Regions from separate parts of the Pseudarthrobacter sp. LT1 genome, predicted to be linked through region 4. Evidence: predicted binding sites of a transcription regulator. Region 4 holds the regulator's gene; each other region holds the start of a gene.
What was found. The regulator Rex, encoded in region 4, represses fermentation and respiration genes when NADH is low (regulators of the CRP and FNR family bind a similar motif). The targets are predictions, from matches to a motif close to CTTGTGAANNNNTTCACAAG.
Positions count from the first base shown of each region.

Region 1: VIK36_RS12810 (glyceraldehyde-3-phosphate dehydrogenase) is a predicted target of Rex. The motif match lies at 4,234-4,253, and genes of this name have one in related genera.
Region 2: benA (benzoate 1,2-dioxygenase large subunit) is a predicted target of Rex. The motif match lies at 1,933-1,952, and genes of this name have one in related genera.
Region 3: araB (ribulokinase) is a predicted target of Rex. The motif match lies at 3,601-3,620, and genes of this name have one in related genera.

Region 1 covers NZ_CP141830.1:2,720,216-2,725,814, forward strand. Annotated here, with positions in the region: gene orn (oligoribonuclease) at 1-380, shown strand, start outside; tRNA gene VIK36_RS12790 (tRNA-His) at 510-582, shown strand; gene def (peptide deformylase) at 712-1,284, shown strand; gene VIK36_RS12800 (HNH endonuclease family protein) at 1,332-2,129, opposite strand; gene VIK36_RS12805 (hypothetical protein) at 2,254-2,463, opposite strand; gene VIK36_RS12810 (glyceraldehyde-3-phosphate dehydrogenase) at 2,539-4,017, opposite strand; gene VIK36_RS12815 (TspO/MBR family protein) at 4,289-4,822, opposite strand; RNA gene rnpB (RNase P RNA component class A) at 4,867-5,254, opposite strand; gene VIK36_RS12825 (peroxide stress protein YaaA) at 5,313-5,599, shown strand, end outside.
Region 2 covers NZ_CP141830.1:4,301,297-4,306,895, reverse strand. Annotated here, with positions in the region: gene VIK36_RS20250 (benzoate/H(+) symporter BenE family transporter) at 1-745, opposite strand, end outside; gene catA (catechol 1,2-dioxygenase) at 836-1,717, opposite strand; gene benA (benzoate 1,2-dioxygenase large subunit) at 2,047-3,432, shown strand; gene benB (benzoate 1,2-dioxygenase small subunit) at 3,468-4,004, shown strand; gene benC (benzoate 1,2-dioxygenase electron transfer component BenC) at 4,127-5,599, shown strand, end outside.
Region 3 covers NZ_CP141830.1:902,060-907,658, forward strand. Annotated here, with positions in the region: gene mmsB (multiple monosaccharide ABC transporter permease) at 1-724, opposite strand, end outside; gene mmsA (multiple monosaccharide ABC transporter ATP-binding protein) at 729-2,258, opposite strand; gene chvE (multiple monosaccharide ABC transporter substrate-binding protein) at 2,367-3,494, opposite strand; gene araB (ribulokinase) at 3,762-5,522, shown strand; gene VIK36_RS04415 (L-ribulose-5-phosphate 4-epimerase) at 5,519-5,599, shown strand, end outside.
Region 4 covers NZ_CP141830.1:3,803,821-3,809,419, reverse strand. Annotated here, with positions in the region: gene VIK36_RS17935 (30S ribosomal protein bS22) at 41-139, shown strand; gene VIK36_RS17930 (HAD family hydrolase) at 246-1,064, opposite strand; gene VIK36_RS17925 (glutaredoxin family protein) at 1,143-1,397, shown strand; gene VIK36_RS17920 (redox-sensing transcriptional repressor Rex) at 1,408-2,112, shown strand; gene VIK36_RS17915 (hypothetical protein) at 2,183-3,010, opposite strand; gene VIK36_RS17910 (YceI family protein) at 3,244-3,792, opposite strand; gene VIK36_RS17905 (histidine phosphatase family protein) at 4,007-4,687, shown strand; gene VIK36_RS17900 (TlpA disulfide reductase family protein) at 4,723-5,301, shown strand; gene VIK36_RS17895 (cytochrome c biogenesis CcdA family protein) at 5,317-5,599, shown strand, end outside.

The sequences.
Region 1 (5,599 bases), 1.1 Mb from region 4:
CAGAGGCCGCGGTCATGGAGTACATCTCCACCTGGGTCCCGGATCCGCGCAAAGCACCTCTGGGCGGCAACTCCGTGGGAACCGACCGGGTGTTCCTGTCCCGCGACATGCCTGCCGTGGTGGAGCACCTGCACTACCGGGTCATTGACGTCAGCACCATCAAAGAGCTGTCGCGCCGGTGGTACGCCCGGGCGTACTTCCAGTCGCCGGCGAAAAAGGGCGGCCACCGCGCGCTGGGAGACATCAAGGATTCCATCGACGAGCTCCGCTACTACCGGGAGGCAGTGTTCGTCCCCGCCCCCGGACCGGACAGCGCCACCGCCCAGAAGATTGCCAAGGGCATCACCAACGGGGACGCCGGGGACCGGTCCGGGGAGTAATCTGCGCCACGTTTTGATGAAATTTCGCTCAAATCGCAGAAAGTGGACAAAGCACCCCTTTCGAGCAGGTAAGCTATTTGAGTTGCGTTTCCAGGGAGCCGCTCCGGTGGAATTCCCTTGAGGCACATGGTGGGCGTAGCTCAGTTGGCAGAGCGCCTGGTTGTGGTCCAGGAGGTCGCGGGTTCAACCCCCGTCGCTCACCCTCACGGGGCGGCACATGCAGCCGTCAACAAAGGAGGCCGCACCGGATATCCGGTGCGGCCTCCTTTGTCGTGCCCCACCGGTACACGCATTGCAGCCGGGGATACCGCGAAGCCGAAGGACTACTGATATGACCGTTCTGCCGATCACCATCTGGGGCGAGCCTGTCCTGCACCGCCGCGCCGCCGAGGTGGAGGTCTTCGACGACGAACTGCGCACCCTGATCGCCGACATGTTCGAAACCAATGACGCCGCCAACGGGGTGGGCCTGGCCGCCCCCCAGATCGGCGTCGGCAAGCGGATCTTCGTTTACAAGTACGCCAATGACGACGGCGCTCCCCCAAGCGGCGTCCTGGTGAATCCCGTCCTGACCCTGTCCAAGGTCTCAGGTGCTGCTCCCGATCCTGACGAGGAGGAAGAGGGCTGCCTGTCCTTCCCGGGCGAACAGTATCCCCTCAAGCGGGCCGAATGGGCCCGGGTGGAGGGCTTTGACGGGTTCGGGGAACCGGTCCGCTTCGAAGCCACCGGCTGGTTTGCCAGGGTCATCCAGCACGAGTATGACCATCTCGACGGCAAGCTGTACGTCAACCGGCTGATGGACCGGTATTCCCGCAAGGCCATGAAGCAGGCCAAGAAGAACGGCTGGGGCGTGCCGGGGCTGACCTGGTTGCCCGGCGTTGACCCGGACCCCTTCGGACACTGACCGGTTCAGCCACTGAGCCGTTACCGACCCGTGCCTGCGGATGCCGGTCAGCCTGCCGTGATGGTCTGCTGCTGGGGGCAGGAAGCCAGGACCCGCTTCATGGCATCCTTTTCTGCTGCCGTTACCCACAGCCCGTACGCGGCCTTCACGGAAATCTGCCGGGCCACATAGTGGCAGCGGATTGCCGTATTTTTCGGCAGCCAGGTAGCGGCGTCCCCCGCGCTTTTTTGCTGATTGGCGGCGCCGTCCGCCGCGATGAGGTTCAGCGGATCGTTTGCCAGACTCTGGCGTTCCTTCGGCCCCAAACGCTGGGCGCCCTTTTGCCAGGCATCACCCAGGGCGACGACATGATCGATCTGGACCGCGCGGCTGCTGTCGGAACCACGCCGGAAATCGACGTCCTGCCCTGTGTAGGGTTCGCGGAAGTGCCCGGCCGTCACCTTGCAGGAGGAACCCTCCGAGAACACAACATCGGCGAGGTCGCGGCGAAGAATGTCATTGCGGGTATCGCAGCCGTTCCGGTCGACGTCGAGCCAGGCCTGGCCAAAGGCCTCCCGGCTGTAATCGGTGCTGGGTGCCCGCCCCTTGACGGCCAGGCCGTCCAGGGCTGCGAGGGCGCTGCCGGCGGGCACCGGGTTGGGTTCCTGGACCGGCTTCATCCAGGCAGGGTCGAAGACCGGGGCCTCGGTGGGCCCCTCCGTGGCGGGCCCCGCTGCCGCGAACTGTCCGGCGGTGAAGAACCAGAACAGCGCGGCAATGATGGAGACCGCGGCCGTCACAAGAAGCGCCCAGGCCTGCCGGGAACGGCGGCGTGCGCGGCGGTAGGCGGACCAGCTGACGGTCATGGGGTTGACGCCGGGAAGGGGAAGTCGGGCACCCCAAGAGCCTAGGACAAAGGCCGCGGCCGGCCGCTGATATCCACACTGTTGGGGACGAGTGATGGGTCACAGCGGCGTGCGCGGCGCCTGGTTATTGTTCCCTGGTGACCCGTCGCAGGTCTTCTTCCGCGATTGACAGCAGGTTCTCGAGCTGGCGCACCCGCTCGTCAGTGACGTCCCCGGTCCTCTGGGCTGCACGGGCGCGTTCCAGGAGCCGCACGGCTTCCTTATGGTTGGCTTTGGCCACGTCCAGTGCGTGCTCGAGGGTGGTTTCGTGCTGAAGTGTCGATTCGTTGTCCATGCCACCAGTGTGGTCCGGTTTCCCGGCTGATTCCAGAGAATCAGCCGGGAATTCGCAGGACGCGGCCGGATTTGGCTAGACGGCGATCGCGGCCAGGGCGGCAGCGCTTTCCTTGGCGGGGAAGGACGGCGGGTTCACGCCTGCCATCTCTTCCATGACGCGGACCACCTGGCAGCTGTAGCCGAACTCGTTGTCGTACCAGACGTAGAGGACCAGGTTCTTGTCCGTGGACACGGTGGCCAGGCCGTCCACGATCCCGGCGCGGCGGGATCCGACGAAGTCGGTGGAGACAACCTCGGGCGAGTCGATGTAGTCGATCTGCTTGCGCAGGTCCGAGTGCAGCGACATTTCACGCAGGTAGTTGTTGACTTCGTCCTTGGTGGTGCCGTTTTCAAGGGTGAGGTTCAGGATGGCCAGCGAAACGTCCGGCGTGGGGACGCGGATGGAGCTGCCGGTGAGCTTGCCCAGGAGTTCGGGCAGGGCCTTTGCCACTGCCTTGGCGGCACCGGTTTCGGTGATGACCATGTTCAGTGCAGCGGAACGGCCGCGGCGGTCGCCCTTGTGGAAGTTGTCGATGAGGTTCTGGTCGTTGGTGAAGGAGTGGACGGTTTCCACGTGGCCGTGGACCACGCCGAACTTGTCGTTGATGGCCTTCAGGACCGGGGTGATGGCGTTGGTGGTGCAGGACGCCGCGGAAACGATCTTGTCCGAGTCGGTGATGTCCCGGTGGTTGATGCCGTGGACGATGTTCTTCAGTTCGCCCTTGCCCGGCGCGGTCAGCAGGACCCGCGCAACGCCCTTGCTCTGCAGGTGCTGGGAGAGGCCTTCGGCGTCGCGCCAGCGGCCGGTGTTGTCCACCACGAGGGCGTTGTTGATGCCGTAGGCGGTGTAGTCGATGGTGGCGGGGTCGTTGGAGTAGATGACCTGGATCTGGACACCGTTGGCCGTGATGGTGTTGGCGGCCTCGTCGATCCGGATGGTGCCCTCGAAGGAGCCGTGGACGGAGTCGCGGCGCAGCAGGCTGGCGCGCTTGGAGAGGTCGTTGTCGGATCCGCGGCGCACCACGATGGCGCGCAGGCGCAGGCCGTGGCCACCGCCGGCCTTTTCGATGAGGAGGCGTGCCAGGAGGCGGCCGATGCGGCCAAAGCCGTAGAGCACGACGTCGGTGCTGGTGCGGTCGTCGCCGCCCCGCTTGCCCACGATCTCGGCGAGCTCGTCGCGGAGGAATTCCTCCAGCGTGGCGCCGTTGCCTTCTTCCTTGAACTTCTGGTTCAGGCGGGCGATGTCGATCGCGGCGGCACCCAGTTCGAGTCCGGCCAGCGTGTTCAGCAGGGGCGCTGTGTCCTCCAGGAGCAGTTCGTCCTTGCTCATCCGGCGCGCGAAGCGGTGCGCCTTGAGGATGTTCATGGTGGACTTGTTGATCAGGCTCCGGCCGTGGATGCTGGTCACCACGTTGTTTTCGCGGTACAGCCTGCCGATAACCGGGATCATGGCCTCGGCGAGGGCCTCCCGGCCCATCCACGTATCAAGACAAGAATCAGACGTCTGGCTCACAGAAATACCTTCCTCGGTTCAGCCGTGTACGTCGTCGTACACAGATGTAGGCCACCTGATGATGTCCAGGGGCACCGGCGCCCGCAGGGGATGGTCCCCAGGCGCCTGGATCGCGTGCAAAGAAAAACCGCCGGTTGCGGACGCAACTTTCGGCGGTAGAACTCCTGCGTCCGGGATCCATTCTAATTTGGCCCGCCGCAGGGAGCACGCTTGCGCTGCGTGAAATCACTCACACGGCCGGGGCGGCCCGCCCAACTGAAACTGCTGGCCTTCAGTTGTGGATGGCCGAGTAGAGGTTCAGGCTGGCGGAGAACACGAGCCAGGAAAAGTATGGCAGCACCAGGTATCCGGCGGCGGCGTCCACCGGTCCGAAGCGCAGGATCAGGAACGCCAGGGTTGCGGTCAGCGCGCAGATGACAGCGAAGGCAGCCCACAGGGCCACCACTCCAAGCATGGGATACATGGCGAAGAACGTCACCGGCCACGCAGTGTTGAGCAGCAGTTGCATCACATAGCCGGCAAGGGTGGCCCCGGACAGGCGCCCTTTGCGCCAGACCAGCCACGCGGCTGCCGCCACGCCGGCATAGAGCACCATCCAGGTGGTGCGGAACATCCACGACGGCGGCATCCACGGAGCTTTCAGCGAGCCCGCGTACCAGCCGTTGGAGTTAAGGATGATGGGAACCGAGGCGAGGACCCAGGCCAGGGCTGAAAGGGCCAGGAAACCGGCGAGGGCAACGCCCTGTGAACGGATGCCGGGAATGCCCGCTGCGGGTGCGGGACGGGTTTCAGGAATTACGGGCACGGTTCAGGATCCCCGACGCATAGCCCGTGGTCAAACGCGGTTTAAGGATGGGACAGCCGATACGCCGGGTTCTGTTCTCCCCTGCCGTTACCGGGAAGGGAGCGACGGCCATCCATCTACGAGTACCGTTGCCGGCACCCTCCAGCGGCCTACCCGGACACTCGGGCGGGCAGCCCTCGAACGTGTCCTGTCTGGCCTTGCTCCGGGTGGGGTTTACCTAGCCTTCCCGGTCACCCGGGAAGCTGGTGGTCTCTTACACCACCGTTTCACCCTTACCTGCCCTCCCCGGCCGGAGCCGGAAATGCAGGCGGTCTGTTTTCTGTGGCACTGGCCTGCGGGTTACCCCGAGTGGGCGTTACCCACCACCCTGCCCTGCGGAGCCCGGACGTTCCTCGAGCCACTTGCGTGGCGCGCGGCCGTCTGGCTGTCCCATCCGGGTCCCAGTCTACCGGCGCCGCCGGCCGCCTTTTGCCGCCGGTAGGATCGGACGGTGCTGATTCTGCTTCCCCCTTCCGAAGGCAAGACGCCCGCGCTCCGCGGACCCGCCGTCGACTGGACCGACCTGGGCTTCCCTGAGCTCAACCCGTACCGCGCCAAGGTCCTTGAGGCGCTGGGAACGGTCAGCGCCCACCAGGATGCCCTCGCCCTGCTGGGCGTCGGAGCGTCCCTGCGGGACGACGTCGAACGCAATACGCGCCTGCACGCCGAACCGGCGGCGCCGGCGCACAGCATCTATTCGGGCGTCCTGTATGACGCCCTGGGCTACCGGACGCTGAC
Region 2 (5,599 bases), 500 kb from region 4:
ACGTGAATTCAGGGGCGGTGAACACCGGGGTGGCCAGGAGCTGCCCGCCGGGGGACAGCCTGAACTGCCCGCTGGCCGCCACAGCGATGCAGCCTGCCACCAGGGTGCCCAGGACCGGCGGCAGGAACCTGCCAAGCCTGGGAACTGCGGTGAGGACCAGGAACGCGGCCACCATCGGAGCAGCCACGGCCGGGTTGTCCTGGGTGGAGGCAACGATGTCTGTGCCGAACTTCAGGAACACCGCGGCCACCATGGCCATCACCAGCGGCATCGGCACCAGTGCCATGGCTTTACGCACCACCCCGGTGGCGCCCAGCGCGAGGATCAGCACGCCCGAGGTGAAGAAGGCCCCGACGACTTCAGGGAAGGCCAGGTGCTGAAGGGACGGTCCCAGGAGCACCGTGCCGGGGATGGACCAGGCGAAGCCCAGGGGCTGCCGATAAATGAGCGACATCAGCAGCGTGGCCGCCCCGCCGGAAAAGAGAATGCCAAAAACCCAGGACGACAGCTGGCCCTGGGTCAGGCCGCCGGCCGTCCCCACGGCCAGGGTGACGGCGATGGGTCCGGACGCCGCGAAGATGAGCCCGATGGCCCCGTTGGAGACATAGGACAGTCCCAGGTCGCGAAGAATCCGCCGGGGGCCCGCGGGCCGGATTCCCGGGCGTTCCAGCAGGGGTTCCGGCGCCGGCGCCGGCGGGGCTGACCCGACGGATGTGGCGGCCGGGTCGGGGCGGGGATGGCTCATCGGAACTCCTGGCTGGCGCGAAAAACCGGAAGCGCTCCGAAGCATCAGCTCCGGAGCGCCTCCGTGCGGGGGTGTCTCCCAGTTTGCGTGCTACTTCTTCTGGCCCTGCTTTGCCAGGACGTAGTCATAAACTACTTCCTCGCCCTTGCCGTCGGTACGGGGGCGGGGGTCCAGCATCAGTTCAGGCTTCACCGCCGAGGCGATGTCGTCCGCGTTGTGGGGGTCGCCGGGGAAGTACAGCTGCTGCGTGACCGGCTCGTAGCCCGGCGCGGACACCTTGATGTGGATGTGCGCGGGACGCCAGGCGTGCCAGCCCGCGGCGTTGATCAGCTGTCCGCAGGCGCCGTCCGTAGGGATCTGGTAGGGCGCCGGACGCATGGTGTTGATCTCGAACCGGCCGTCGTCGGAAGCCTTGACGGTGGCCCGGAAGAGCCACTCGGGCATGCCCGGGGCGTACTGGGAGTAGAAGCCGGCGGCGTCCGCGTGCCAGATCTCCACCTGCGCACCCTGGATGGGGTTGCCGTCGGTGTCGGTGAACTGGCCGGTGAACCGCAGCGGGGTGCCCTCTTCGTCGTCGCGCATTTCCACGGTGGCGGGCGTCTGGAGTTCCGGGGAGCCGGGAACGTAGTAGGGACCCTCGATGGTGCCGACGGTGCCGGGACGGTCCTGGGAGTTCACGTCCTCAACGGTGTGTTCCAGCCAGACGTCGAGGAACAGCGGCCATTCACCGTCCGTGCCCACCTTGATCAGCCAGGCTTTGAGGGCGTTGTATTCCTCGTAGGTGACCTGGTGCTCGACGACGATGTCGTTGGCGGCCTTGATCAGTGCGCCGGCCAGCAGGCTCACCCGTTCCTTGGATACATCCACCCGGGAGAGCTTGCCTGACGCGGCGAACCGTTCGGTTGCCTTGGAGCCTGCTTCGACGGCGGTGCCTTCGTTTTCCGTGCGGCTGTCCGTTGGGGTTTGGGTCATGACGATGTCCACCTTCTTCATTGAATGGGACAGGAAGGGCTCCTGCTCCCCACGCGGCCTGCGGGGCGGGCCGTTCCACCTGCCCTGCTCGGCACCGCGTGATCTTGGTCTCAAGCGTAGGCCCGGAGATAAGGACGCTACAAATATCAACTAGGCGTCTTTTGAGTCATTATCGGTACATAAAGACACCCTTGGTGGAACCTAGGTATTTGCCTGATGTGAGGCCAATCACGAGCGGCAAGAATTGCTGGACAACGTCCGCCGCCGAAGCCTCTTCCCGAGTGGACCTCCGCCCATCCGTCCAGCAATCTCCAATGAAGGAGCACGCCATGACCGAGAACCTGATCCATGCCCGCGAGGTCCTTGCCGACGCCGTGATCGACGACCGAGAGAACGGCGTCATCCGGGCCAAGCGCGAGATCTTCACCGACCAGGAGATCTTCGAACTCGAGATGAAGCACATCTTCGAAGGCAACTGGGTCTACCTCGCCCACGAGTCGCAGATCACCAACGTGGGCGACTACTTCACCACCTATATCGGCCGCACCCCCGTGATGATCACCCGGGACAAGGACGGGCAGCTGAACTGCCTGGTCAACGCCTGTTCGCACCGCGGCGCCATGCTGTGCCGCCGCAAGACGGACAACCGCACCACCTTCACCTGCCCGTTCCACGGCTGGACCTTCAAAAACTCCGGCGAGCTGCTGAAGGTCAAGGACTCCCGGAACGCCGGCTACCCCGAGACCTTCAACAAGGAAGGCTCGCACGACCTCACCAAGGTGGCCCGCTTCGAGTCCTACCGCGGCTTCCTGTTCGGCTCGCTGAAGGCCGACGTGCTCCCGCTCGAGGAACACCTCGGGGACGCCACCAAGGTCATCGACTCCATCGTCGACCAGTCACCCGAAGGCCTGGAAGTGCTGCGCGGCTCCTCCACCTACACCTATGACGGCAACTGGAAGGTCCAGGCCGAGAACGGCGCCGACGGCTACCACGTCACCGCCGTGCACTGGAACTACGCAGCCACCACGGCCCGCCGCAGCGCCGGAGACTCCGCCAACAAGACCAAGGCCATGGACGCCGGCAAATGGGGCAAGGTCAAGGGCGGCTTCTACTCCTACGACCACGGCCACCTGCTGCTGTGGCAGGAATGGACCAACCCCCAGGACCGCCCGCTCTGGGACCGCCGCGACGAGCTTGTGGCCAAGTACGGCGAGGAGATGGCCAACTTCATGATCAACATCTCCCGCAACCTCTGCCTGTACCCGAACGTCTACATCATGGACCAGTTCTCCTCGCAGATCCGCCACTTCCGGCCGATCTCCGCGGACCAGACCGAGGTGACCATCTACTGCATCGCCCCCAAGGGCGAGTCCCAGGAGAACCGTTCAAAGCGCATCCGCCAGTACGAGGACTTCTTCAACGCCACGGGCATGGCCACCCCGGACGACCTGGAGGAATTCCGCTCCTGCAACAAGACCTACTGGGCCACCAGCGCACCGTGGAACGACATGACCCGCGGCTCCACCCACGAGATCGCCGGCCCGGACGAGCAGGCGCAGGCCCTGGGCATGAACCGGGTGATCGCCTCCGGCGTGCGCACCGAAGACGAAGGGCTCTACCCCATCCAGCACGGGTACTGGAAGGAAGTCATGGACCGGGCGCTGGCGGAGGAAGAGGAGCGTTCCGCCCTGGAATCCGTTCCCGTCACCGCCTGAGAGAGCCCGCCGGAACCACAGAGAGCGCAGAACCCATGACCAACCTGACCCACACCGCCCCGGTCCTGAAGACCGCGGAGGAAATCGCAACCCTCGAAACCGTCCGGGCGTTCCTCTACCGGGAAGCCCGCCTGCTGGATGACCGCCAGTTCGACGAATGGCTGGAGTGCTACCACCCGGACTCCGAATTCTGGATGCCGGCCTGGGACGTGGACGACCAGCTGACGCAGGACCCCCAGAACGAGATCTCCCTGATCTACTACGACAACCGCGGCGGCATCGAGGACCGGGTGTTCCGGATCAAGACCGACAGGTCATCGGCCACCTCCCTCCCGGAGCCGCGCACCGGCCACAACATCACGGACGTGGAGGTTGTGGCGAACGACGCCGGCACGGTGGAGGTGCGCTTCAACTGGTTCACCCTGTACTTCCGCTACAACACGACGGACACGTACTTCGGCACCAGCTACTACACGGTGGACCTTTCCGGCCCGCAGCCGGTGATCCTGAAGAAGAAAGTGGTCCTGAAGAACGACTACATCCACCACGTGGTGGACGTCTACATGATCTGACCTGCCCCAGCCGGCGCCCGGTACGTACGGGCGCCGCACGGCAGGTCCCATTCCGTGCCCGCCGGGCACGCCCCAACTTTTCCCCGGACGCGACGACGCGCCCGCCCAGTCAGGAGGACCCCATGGGCCACAAAGTAGCCCTCAGCTTCGAAGACGGCGTCACCAAAGTCATCAAGGTCGGCGACTATGAGACCGTCATGGACGCGGCCTACAAGGCGCGGATCAACATTCCCTCGGACTGCCGCGACGGCGCGTGCGGCACCTGCAAGGCGTTCTGCGATTCAGGCTCCTTCGACCCGGGCGACTTCATCGACGACGCCATGACCGAGGAGGAGCTCGAAAAGGGCTACCTGCTGACGTGCCAGGCCGTCCCAGAGTCCGACCTGGCCATCCAGATCCCGGCCACGTCCGAGTCGGCCAAGACGGCGGCCGCCACCTTCAGCTCCACCATCAAGGAGCTCAACCGGCACACGGACACCACGGTCTCCTTCACCCTTGAGGTGGACAACCGCGACGCGCTCGCCTTCCTCCCCGGGCAGTACGTCAACCTCAAGGTTCCCGGCACCGACGCCGAGCGCTCCTACTCCTTCAGCAGCGGCCCTGAGGTGGACGATGCGTCCTTCATGGTCCGCGTGACCCCGCAGGGCGCCATGTCCGAGTACCTGCGCGACCGCGCCGCCGTAGGCGACGCCATCGAATTCACCGGCCCCTACGGATCCTTCTTCCTGCGCGAACCGAAGCGGCCCCTGCTGCTCCTGGCCGGCGGCACCGGGCTGGCCCCGCTCCTCTCCATCCTGGAGAAGCTTTCCGAAAACCCGCCGTCAACCCCGGTCCACCTCATCTACGGGCTCACCCGCGAGGCGGACATCGTGGGCCTGGACTGGCTCCGCGCCTACGAGGCGAAACTGCCCGGCTTCACCTGGGACTACATCGCCTCCGAGCCCGGCACCTCCGCCCCGCACACCGGCTACGTCACCCAGATCATCGAACCGAAGCACCTCAACGACGGCGACGTGGACATCTACCTCTGCGGCCCGCCGCCCATGGTCAACGCCGTCTCCAAGTGGCTGGACACCGAAGGCATCAAGCCCGCCAACTTCTACTTCGAACGTTTCGCACCGAAGGAGACCACCGGGGGCGACGCCGAAACCGGCGCCCCGGCACCGGCCGGGAAGATCCAGGCCGAAGGCGACACCATGAGCCGCGGCGAGGCCGTCTCCTCGCTGGAGACCGGCCGGCTGGATTTCCGCAAGGAGGACAGCTTCGCCCAGCTGGACGCCCGCATGGGCCTGGAGCTTGCGGTCAGCGAACTGCTGCTGGGAAGGCTCAGCGAGCAGCAGCTGCGCCAGTTCCGCCGGCTCGCGGAAGCCACCACCGGCTCGGTGCAGGGCGGGAACATCACCGACCCCGAGGAGTTCGCGCGCACCAACGAGGAATTCCACGAGTACCTCTTCATGGTCTGCGACAACCCGATGCTCCTGGAGTCCTACCGGCGCCTGGACGTCCACGCCCAGATGGCCGCGGCCTTCGAGGCCGGCACGCCGATCTTCGAACGCGTCACCCAGGACCACCTTGAGATCGTGAATGCCTTCGAA
Region 3 (5,599 bases), 1.7 Mb from region 4:
GGACGATCGGCGTGCCGCGGTAGGACGCCAGCAGGAAGGTGATGACGAGCATGAGCAGCGACGTGAAGGTGGTCTTGATGACAAACCAGACCAGGGGCTCGCTTTCGAGGTCGAACTTCCGGCGGATCCTGCGCTCCTTGAAAGCCTGGATCAGCAGGGCCGCCGTTGCGCCGACGCCCAGGATGACGGTAAGCCATTCCAGTACCGAGGTACCACCGGTGAGATCGGGGAGGAAGCCGCCGCCGAGGGCACGGAGTTCGGCGGGGAAGGGGGTGATCTGCTGGTTCTTCAGGGTGATGAGCGTCAGCCCGCGGAAGATCAGCATGCCGGCCAGGGTGACGATGAAGGCCGGGATCCCCACATAGGCGATCCAGTAGCCCTGCCAGGCACCCACCAGGGCGCCGACCAGCAGGCAGGCAGGGATGGCGGCCCACCACGGCCAGCCCCAGTGCACGATCATGACGCCGGCCACGGCGCCGATGAACCCGGCCACCGACCCCACGGAAAGGTCGATGTGACCGGCGATGATCACCATCACCATGCCGATGGCCAGGATGAGGATGTAGCTGTTCTGGACCACCAGGTTGGTGACGTTCTGCGGTTCCAGCAGGATCCCGCCCGTCAGGCCCTGGAACAGCAGGACGATCAGGATCAGGGCAACGAAGATGCCAACCTGGCGGAGGCGGCTGGTGAGGAATCCGAGCGATTCTCGTAGGGCGGACATTTCGCTATTCCTTCTCTTTGGTCATGTAGTGCATCAGGGTCTCCTGGGTGGCCTCGGCGATGGGCACCTCACCTGTGATGTGCCCGGCAGCGAGGGTGTAGATGCGGTCGCAGATGCCCAGGAGTTCGGGAAGTTCCGAGGAAATCACGATGACGGCTTTTCCTTCGGCCGCGAGTTTGGCGATGATCGTGTAGATCTCGTATTTGGCCCCGACATCGATTCCGCGGGTGGGTTCATCGAGGATGAGCACGTCCGGGTCGGAGAACATCCATTTGCTCAGCACCACCTTCTGCTGGTTTCCACCGGACAGTTTCCCGGTGATGGCGGCCACCGACGGGGCTTTGATGTTCATGCTCCTGCGGTAGCCGTTGGCCACCACGGTCTCCTGGTTCTTGTCCACGAAGCCGCGCTTGGCAAGCTTGCGCAGTGCTGCCAGGGAAATGTTCCGCTTGATGTCCTCGATGAGGTTCAGCCCGTAGTGCTTCCGGTCCTCAGTGGCGTAGGCGATGCCGTGCCTGATGGCGTCGGACACCGTTGCGGTGTTGATTTCCTCGCCGTACTTGTAGACCTTGCCGGAGGTGGCGGTGCCGTAGGTGCGGCCGAAGACGCTCATGGCAAGTTCGGTGCGCCCGGCGCCCATGAGGCCGGCAAGCCCCACCACCTCACCCTTCCTGACGTGCAGGTTGGCGTTGTTGACCACCATGCGGCTGTGGTCCTGGGGGTGGCGCACGGACCAGTCCTCGATCCGCAGGACTTCCTCGCCGATCCGCGGCTCGCGGTCCGGATACAGGCTCTCCAAGTCCCGGCCCACCATGCCGCGGATGATCCGCTCCTGGGTGATCTGGCCTTCGTCGAGCCGCAGGGTCTCGATGGTCTTGCCGTCCCGGATGATGGTGACGGCGTCCGCCACCTTGCGGATCTCATTGAGTTTGTGGCTGATGATGATGCTGGTGACGCCCTGGCCCTTCAGGTGGAGGATCAGGTCCAGCAGGTGGCCGGAATCCTCGTCATTGAGGGCGGCCGTGGGCTCGTCCAGGATCAGCAGCTTCACTTCCTTGGACAACGCCTTGGCGATTTCCACCAGTTGCTGCTTGCCCACGCTGATGTGCTGCACGGGGGTGACCGGGTTCTCGTCCAGGCCGACACGGGCCAGCAGCCGGGCTGCCTCCAGGTTGGTCTTGCGCCAGTCCACCCACCCGTTGGTGGCCTGTTCGTTGCCCAGGTAGATGTTCTCGGCGATGGACAGGTACGGGCTCAGGGCCAGTTCCTGGTGGATGATGACGATCCCGCGCTTCTCGCTGTCAGAGATGCTGGAAAAGTTGCAGGGTTCGTTCTCGAAGAGGATCTCCCCGTCGAAGCTGTTGTGCGGATAGACGCCGGACAACACTTTCATGAGCGTTGATTTGCCGGCTCCGTTTTCACCGCAGATGGCGTGGACCTCTCCACGGTTCACATCCAGGGTGACGTCCTGGAGGGCTTTTACGCCCGGGAACGTCTTGGTGATTCCTCGCATTTGAAGAATGGGTGTGTTCATCGTCAATTCCCACTGACTGGTCGAAGCTGGGCCTTCCTGCTGCTGCAGGCGGCGGCGGGAGGGGGCTGTGGCCGGACTCGCGGCCCGGCCACGGCCCCCGGACGCTGACTACTTGACGTCGGCGTCGGTGTAGTAACCCGAGTCGATCAGTTCCTTCTTGTAGTTGTCCTTGGTGATGATCACGGACTTCAGCAGGAAGGCCGGGACAACCTTGACCTTGTTGTTGTAGGTCTTGGTGTCATTGGTTTCCGGTTCCTGGCCCTTGAGGACAGCATCAACCATCTTGACGGCCTGTGCGCCGAGCTGGCGGGTGTCCTTGAAGATGGTGGAGTACTGCTCGCCGGCGATGATGGACTTGACGGAACCCTTCTCGGCGTCCTGGCCGGTTACCACGGGCAGGGTTCCCTTGGCGTAGCCGCCGGTGCTGGTGAGGGCCGAGATGATGCCGATGGAGAGGCCGTCATACGGGGACAGCACACCGTTCAGCTTGGTGCCGGAGCTGTAGGCGGAGGTGATGATGTCCTCCATGCGCTTCTGGGCCACGGGGGCCTGCCAGCGAAGGATGGCTGCCTGCTCAAACTTGGTCTGGCCGCTGGGGACCTTCAGGGTGCCGGCATCCAGGTACGGCTTGAGCGTGTCCATGGCGCCGGTCCAGAAGAAGTTGGCGTTGTTGTCGTCGGGGCTGCCGGCGAAAAGCTCGATGTTGAAGGGGCCCTTGCCGTCCACTTTCTTGCCGCTGGCGTCGACCAGGCCCAGCCCGGTCAGCAGCGAGGTGGCCTGCTGGACACCCACCGTGTAGTTGTCGAACGTGGTGTAGTAGTCGACGTTGGGCGTGCCGTTGATGAGGCGGTCGTACGCGATGACCTTGACGTTCTGCTCCTTGGCCTTGGCCAGGACGTCAGTCAGGGTGGTGCCGTCAATGGCGGCGATGATCAGGGCCTTGGCGCCCTTGGTCAGCATGTTTTCGATCTGCGACACCTGGGTGGGGATGTCGTCATTGGCGAACTGGAGGTCCGTCTTGTAGCCGAGGTCCTTCAGGGACTTCTCCACGTTGGCGCCGTCAGCGATCCACCGTTCGGACGTCTGCGTGGGCATCGAAATGCCTACCAGTGAATCGCTGGGCTTGGCGGCACCGCTGGATTCGCTGGCCCCGCCGCGGGAGCCGCAACCTGTGGCGCCCACCGTCAGGGCGAGGACAAGGGCCACCGCGCCCATCAGTTTTTTGATTCTCACCATTTTCTCCTTCCGCGGCAGCACTGCCGCGAAGTGTTGGTGGACCAGGCAGCACCAGTGCTCCCGGGTCCTGGCCACATTGTTGATGTGTCGGTTCAATATAGACCGGTTTGTGAACGCTAACAAGAGTGGCGGGCAGGAATTTAGGAAACTTTTCGGCTTCATTGACTTCTTCGTTGTTAGCGTTCACACTTGCTGCAGCACGTAGCTACACCCTGACCCCTACAAACCCGGTAATGAGGCCCCTGCCTCCCGGACGGAGGCAACCCCATGCCAGATGCGCTGTTCACTCCCGGTTCCGAGTCCCGCCATGACCATTGCGTCATCGGGGTGGATTACGGAACCCTTTCAGGCCGTGCCGTGGTGGTGCGTGTCCGCGACGGCAAGGAACTGGGCAGCGCCGTCCATGAGTACCCCCACGCGGTGGTCACCGACGTCCTGCCACGGGACACCGCGGGCGACGACGGCGCCCGGCTTCCCGGGGAATGGGCACTTCAGGTGCCCAACGACTACCGGGACGTCCTGCGGACCGCCGTTCCCGCCGCTGTGGCGGACGCCGGGATCGACCCCGCCGCCGTCGTCGGCATTGCCACGGATTTCACTGCCTGCACCATGGTTCCGGTTAAGGCGGACGGCACGCCCCTCAATGAACTGCCCGGCTTCGCCAACCGCCCGCACGCCTACGTAAAGCTCTGGCGCCACCATGCTGCGCAGGGCCAGGCCGACCGGATCAACCGGCTTGCCGCCGAACGGGGGGAGGACTGGCTTCCCCGTTACGGGGGCCTGATCTCCTCCGAATGGGAATTCGCCAAGGGGCTGCAGCTGCTGGAGGAGGACCCGGAGGCCTACACCGCGATGGACCACTGGGTGGAGGCTGCGGACTGGATCGTCTGGCAGCTCTGCGGCCGGTATGTCCGCAACGCCTGCACTGCCGGCTACAAGGGCATCTACCAGGATGGCCGGTATCCGTCGGAGGATTTCCTGGCCGCCCTGAACCCGGACTTCAAGGACTTTGTCAGCTCCAAGCTGGAGCACACCATCGGCCAGCTGGGGGACGCCGCAGGCACCCTGACGGCGGAGGCAGCCGCCTGGACCGGGCTGCCGGAGGGCATCGCGGTGGCCGTGGGAAACGTTGACGCCCATGTCACCGCCCCGGCCGCGAAGGCGGTGGACTCCGGCCAGCTGGTGGCGATCATGGGCACCTCCACCTGCCACGTCATGAACGGCAGTGAGCTGCGCGAGGTACCGGGAATGTGCGGTGCCGTGGATGGTGGCATCGTGCCGGGCCTGTGGGGCTACGAGGCCGGACAGTCAGGCGTGGGGGACATCTTCGGCTGGTTCACCAAGTACGGCGTCCCGCCCGAATACCACCAGGCTGCCGAGGGCGCCGGACTGGGGATCCACGAGTACCTCACCGAACTGGCATCCCGGCAGGCCATCGGAGAGCACGGCCTGATCGCGCTCGACTGGCATTCCGGCAACCGTTCGGTCCTGGTGGACCACGAGCTTTCGGGCATTGTGGTGGGCCAGACCCTGGCCACAAGGCCCGAGGACACCTACCGCGCGCTGCTGGAAGCCACCGCCTTTGGAACCCGCACCATCGTGGACGCCTTCCGCGACGCCGGGGTTCCGGTCAAGGAATTCATCGTGGCCGGCGGCCTGCTCAAGAACAAACTCCTGATGCAGATCTACGCAGACGCCACCGGCCTGCAGCTGTCCACCATCGGCTCGGAACAAGGTCCGGCCCTGGGATCGGCCATCCACGCCGCTGTCGCAGCGGGCGAATACGCGGACATCCGTGAGGCCGCCGCAGCCATGGGCGCCGAGCCCGGGGAGGTCTACACCCCAAATCCCGAAAACGCGGCCGCCTACGAAGAACTGTTCCAGGAATACAAGGCCCTCCACGACTACTTCGGCCGGGGCGGCAACGACGTCATGCACCGGCTCAAGGCCATCCAGCGCAGAGTTGCCCGCACGGGTCCGTCAGGCGCAGGCTCCGTGTCCGAATCACCTGTGGAGGTGTCCGCATGAGCGCCGTAACCGGCGCCGGAACAGGCCTCCTGGAAACCATCGCCCGAGTCCGGGCGGAAGTGTGCGCCCTCCATGCC
Region 4 (5,599 bases):
CCATCAGGCAGGTACTGCATCTAGTTTGTAAGGAACTTTCGTGGGTTCAGTTATCAAGAAGCGTCGCAAGCGTATGGCCAAGAAGAAGCACCGCAAGTTGCTTCGCAAGACCCGTCACCAGCGCCGCAACAAGAAGTAGAGATACTTCGAACAGCGTGGAAATGCCCGCCGCCTTCCAAGGCGGCGGGCATTTTTTTGTCTCAGGTTAGTGGCTGGAGGCTTTTGCCTGCCTGCGGTGGGGTGGGTTATGCCCGGGGGCCGCGGATGCGGGCGAAGCCCTTCCAGAGGCCGTAGACAGCGCCGCCGAAGGTTGCCGCCTTCAGGCCCAGGGTGGCGGCGCGGCGGCCCGCGCGGAAATCATAAACGGGCCAGTTCCGGTCACGGGCGTGCCGGCGGAGCTTGGCGTCCGGGTTGATGGCCACGGGGTGTCCCACCAGTGACAGCAGCGGCACGTCGTTGTAGGAGTCGCTGTACGCCCAGCAGCGCTTGAGGTCCAGGCCCTCCTGGTCCGCGATGCCCTGGACCGCTACGGCTTTGGCCGAGCCGTGCAGGATGTCCCCCACCAGGCGGCCGGTGTACATCCCGTCCGACACCTCACCCACTGTCCCGAGCGCTCCGGTCAGCCCCAGGCGGGTGGAGATGACTGTTGCCACTTCAATAGGGGTTGCCGTCACCAGCCAGACGCGCCGGCCCACCCGGAGGTGCTGTTCCGCCAAGGCCTTGGCGCCCGGCCAGATCCGGGACGCGATCATCTCGTCGTAGACTTCTTCGCCGAGGGCCTTGATGTCGTCAACCGTGATGCCGGCGGCGAGCGTCAGGGCCGAATCACGTACCGCATGGACGTCGTCGATATTCTCACCGCGCGCCACGAACTTGAACTGCTTCCACGCGAATCCGGCCGCCTGCACAAGGGTGAACGCGCCGCGCTGGTGCATCTTCCGCGCAACGTGGAAGAGGCTGGCCCCGCGCATCAGGGTATTGTCCACATCGAAAAACGCCGCTTCACCGGGCTGCGGCGCAGCAACCGGCCGCGTGACGACGGCGACGTATTTCTCCTGGGGCATGGACTTGAGTCTAGTCAATCCACTCGCTGGGCGACGTCGGCGTCACCCGCACGGCGCGAACGGCGATACCGTTAAGCCATGGCTACCCCCCGCGTCGTCCTGGTCACCAAAGCTGACTGCCACCTTTGCGAGGAGGCGCGCGACGCCGTCGGCCGGGTCACTGCCTCGTTGGGCCTCAGCTGGAGCGAAGAGCTGGTGGACAACCAGCCCGAACTGCGGGAGCGTTACGCCGAAGAGATCCCCGTGGTCCTGGTTGACGGGGTGCAGCGCGACTTCTGGAAGATCGACGAAGCCCGGCTGGAACGCGTCCTGCAGCGCGCCATGGCCAATTAGGGGGATGCGAGTGACGTCCTTGGATTCAACGTCCCAGCCTGTCCCGGGCATCCCTGATGCCGCGGGTGCACCGGCAAAGCAGATTCCCCCTGCTGCCGTGGCGCGGTTGACCCTGTACCTCCGGGCCCTGAACACCCTGCTGGCCGAGGGTGTTGAGCGCGTCTCCTCCGACTCTTTGGCGGAAGCCTCCGGCGTCAGTTCCTCAACGCTGCGCAAGGACCTGTCCCACGTGGGGTCCTACGGCACCAGGGGAGTGGGGTACGAGGTCCAGTACCTCAGCCGCCACATTGCCGCGGCACTGGGGCTGACGCATGACTGGAAAGTTGCGATCGTCGGAGCCGGAAACCTGGGCAAGGCGCTGGCGCGCTACGGCGGCTTCGAATCGCGAGGCTTCGATGTGGTGGCCATCTTCGACGCGGACCAGATGGTGGTGGGCAACGAGGTGGGATGGCTGCGGGTCAGCGACGTGGCGGACCTTGAGACCGTCCTACACCGCACCGGGGCCAACATGGTGGTACTGGCGCTTCCTGCGGCGGTGGCGCAGGGCATCTGCGACCGGGTCGTTGCGGCGGGCGTGCACAGCGTGCTCAGCTTCGCACCGGTGATGCTCCAGGTTCCGGAAGGGGTCAACCTCCGCAAGGTGGACATGGCCACGGAGCTGCAAATCCTGGCCTACCACGCCCAGCGGGCGCAGGCGCCGGGGCAGACAGCCTAGGGGCACGGTTTAAAGGCGGCGGCCCGGGATGCTGGACATCCCGGGCCGCCGCTGCGTTCTGTGTTGGAGGTCAGCGCCCGTAAGGGTTGCCGAAGCCGCCCGAATACGGGTTGGCGAAGGGCTGCTGCTTCCGGAAGTAGGGGGCAGCGGCAGGGAGGTAGAGCAGGACGATGGCGGCGATTCCCAGGACGGTCCCGATCGTTGCGAGGGAGGGGATTCCGAACAGGCCAAGGACGGACAGCGCTGCGAACACGGTTCCGAGGATGCGTGCCCAGTTCTTGCCCTTGCGGATGAAGAAGGCCACCAGCAGGTAGAGGGCGGCACCGATGATGCCGAAGACCACCAGGGAGCCGGCGATGAAGGGCTTGATGTCGTCGTAGGTGATGCCCGCCCCGCTGGCCCGGACCTGCTGTTCAAACTCCTGCCGGAACTGCGGGGCGTCCAGCTGGGTGAGGTTGATGAGGATGGAGATGACATAGATCGCGGTGGCCGCGATCAGCAGCCAGAACGCGATGTTCACCAGCTGGGGGATGCCGTTGCTTCCGGCCGGCTGCGGCTGCTCAGAGGGATACTGGCCGTAAGGGGACTGGCCATACGGCGACTGGCCGTACTGGGGTGCATTCTGGCCGTAGCCCGGGGACTGCGGAGCATTCTGCCCGTACGGGGAACCGTACTGCGGCGCGTTCTGCCCGTACTGCGGCGCTGCCGGCGGCTGGGAACCGTACTGGGGCTGGTTCTGCCCGTACTGGGGAGCGTTCTGGCCATACTGCGGAGCGTTCTGGCCGTAGCGGGGCTGCTGCGGTCCGGGCTGCTGGCTGCCGGACTGGCCGTTCCCTGGCTGGCCATTGCCGGAGTGGGGGTCTTGGGGCGCGGGAGGCGGGACGGGAGGAGTACTCATGGCGTTCCTTCTGCAGGTCGGGATCCAGGTAGGCTGCCGGGAATCGGTCCTCAGCCTTCCCCCCAGCGTGGCTTAAGTCCACCGTACCCCCGGCGGGTGGCGTTGTGGGTGATTCAGGTGGGATCCACGCCCGCGGCCGGCGGGTGAACCCGTGGGCAAGGGCCGTTGTTAAATACGGCACCCCGGCGCCGGGCCGGGATGGCCTGGTACCGGGGTGCCGTGAAACGCGAAACTTATGCTGCGGGGGCGATGAAGGCCAGTTCCAGGTTGATGGCAACCTTGTCGCTGACCAGCACGCCGCCGGCCTCGAGGACGGCGTTCCAGGTCAGGCCGAAGTCCTTGCGGCTGATGGTGGTCTCGGCGGTGAGGCCGGCGCGGGTGTTGCCGAACGGATCGACGGCCACACCGTGGAGCTCGGTCTCGAGGGCCACGGGACGGGTGACGCCCTTGATGGTGAGGTCGCCCTGGAGCTCGTAGGCGTCGCCCTTGGGGACGATCGCGTTGGAAACGAAGGAGATTTCCGGGAACTTCTCGACGTCGAAGAAGTCTTCGCCGCGGACGTGGCCGTCGCGGTTGACGTCACCGGAGTCAAAGCTGGCGGTCTTGATGGTGGCGTTGACCTTGGAGTCGGCCACGTTTTCGGCGAGGTCGAGGGTGGCCTCGGCTTCCTTGAACTGGCCGCGGACCTTGCTGATGCCCGCGTGGCGGACGGTGAAGCCGATCTCGCTGTGGGAGTTGTCCAGGGTCCAGGTGCCGGTGGTGACGTCTGCGGGAAGTGCCATGATGTTGCTCCTTGGGGTGAATGCTGCTGTGGTCGTGAGGTTGAAACTTCATCGGTTGAAGTCTCAACTAACTTGCTGCATCCAGTATAAACATGCGTTTGCATCTTTTGTTCCCGGTTTCGGAACATTTCTTCAGAAACTTGAGTTCTACTCTTTGTAGAAAGCGCGGCCGGAAGATTTCGGATCGCACGCCATCTTTGAGAAACTGGTAAACATGCCCCAAGCCACTGTCCATCTGCTCCGCCACGGCGAGGTCCACAATCCTGACGGCGTTCTCTACGGACGGCTCCCGGAATTCCACCTCTCCGAACTGGGGCAGGAGATGGCCCGGATGCTTGCCGAACACTTCCGCGAGCGCGCCGAGCGCGGCGCCCGGATCACCTACCTGGCCGCCTCGCCGCTGGACCGTGCGCAGGAAACCGCGCGGCCGACGTCGGAAGCGCTGCACCTGCAGATCCACACCGACGGGCGCATCATCGAAGCGGAAAACTACTTCGAGGGCATGAAGGTCACCAAAGCCGAACTTCGCCGGCCGCGGCACTGGCCCCGCTTGGTCAACCCGCTGCGCCCGTCATGGGGCGAGCCGTACAAGCAGCAGGCCGCGAGGGTGGCGGCGGCCGTCCAGGACGCCCGGCTGAAGGCCATCGAACTGGCTGCCGGCGACTTCGGCGCCGCAGGCCCCGAGGCCATCCTGGTCAGCCACCAGCTGCCCATCTGGGCGGCACGGCTGAGCGCGGAGGGCCGGCCGCTGTGGCATGACCCGCGCAAGCGCGAGTGCACCCTGACATCCGTCACGTCCCTGGTGTTCGACGACGACGGCTCGCTGGTGCGGGTCGAGTACAGCGAACCTGCGGCGTCCCTTCTTCCCGGTGCCGCCAGCACCCCTGGAGCCTAGCAGTGAGCAACAACAACCTTCCCTCGCGCCGCAGCATGCTTGCAGCAGGCGGCATGGCCTTGACCGCGCTGACCCTTGGCCTCTCCGGTTGTGCCCAGGAGGATGCGCTGGCCAAGCAGGCCAAGGCGGGAGACAACAAGAACTACGTTGCCGGCGACGGCTCCGTGACCGAGTTCGCCGCCGGGGACCGCAAGGAAGCCGTACAGATCCAGGGTGCGCTCTTCAGCGGCGCCGCCGTCACCCCGGCCGACTTCCAGGGCAAGGTCAGCGTCCTGAACTTCTGGTTTGCCGCCTGCGCCCCCTGCCGCGTGGAAGCGCCGCTCCTTGAGGAACTGCACCAGGAGTTCAAGGACCAGGGCGTGCAGTTCTTCGGCGTCAACCTCCGGGACGAGAAGCCCACGGCAGAGGCTTTCGAGAAAACCTTCAACCTGACCTACCCCAGCTTCGACGACAAGGACGGCGGCGTCCTGCTGTCCGTGTCCGGCCTGGTGCCGCCCGGTGCCGTGCCCACCACCCTGGTGCTGGACAAGCAGGGGCGGGTGGCCTCCCGCGTCCTCGGCGAAATCGAGGAGGGCACCCTGAAAGCCCTCATCACCGCCGCCGTGGCGGAATAGGGACAGGCCGGGACCGTGAACAGCCCCTTCGCCGAAGCCATCCTCAGTGGCTCCCTCCTACTGGCCATTCCGGTGGCCCTGCTCGCCGGACTGGTGTCCTTCCTTTCCCCCTGTGTCCTTCCCCTGGTGCCCGGTTACCTGGGATATGTCACCGGCCTGAGCGGCGTGGACCTGCAAAAGCAGAAACGCGGCCGGATGCTGGCAGGCATCGGGCTGTTCGTCCTGGGCTTTTCCGTGATCTTCGTCCTGCTGGGCGGCGCGTTCGGCCAGCTGGGTACCCTGATCACGGGCAGCCAGA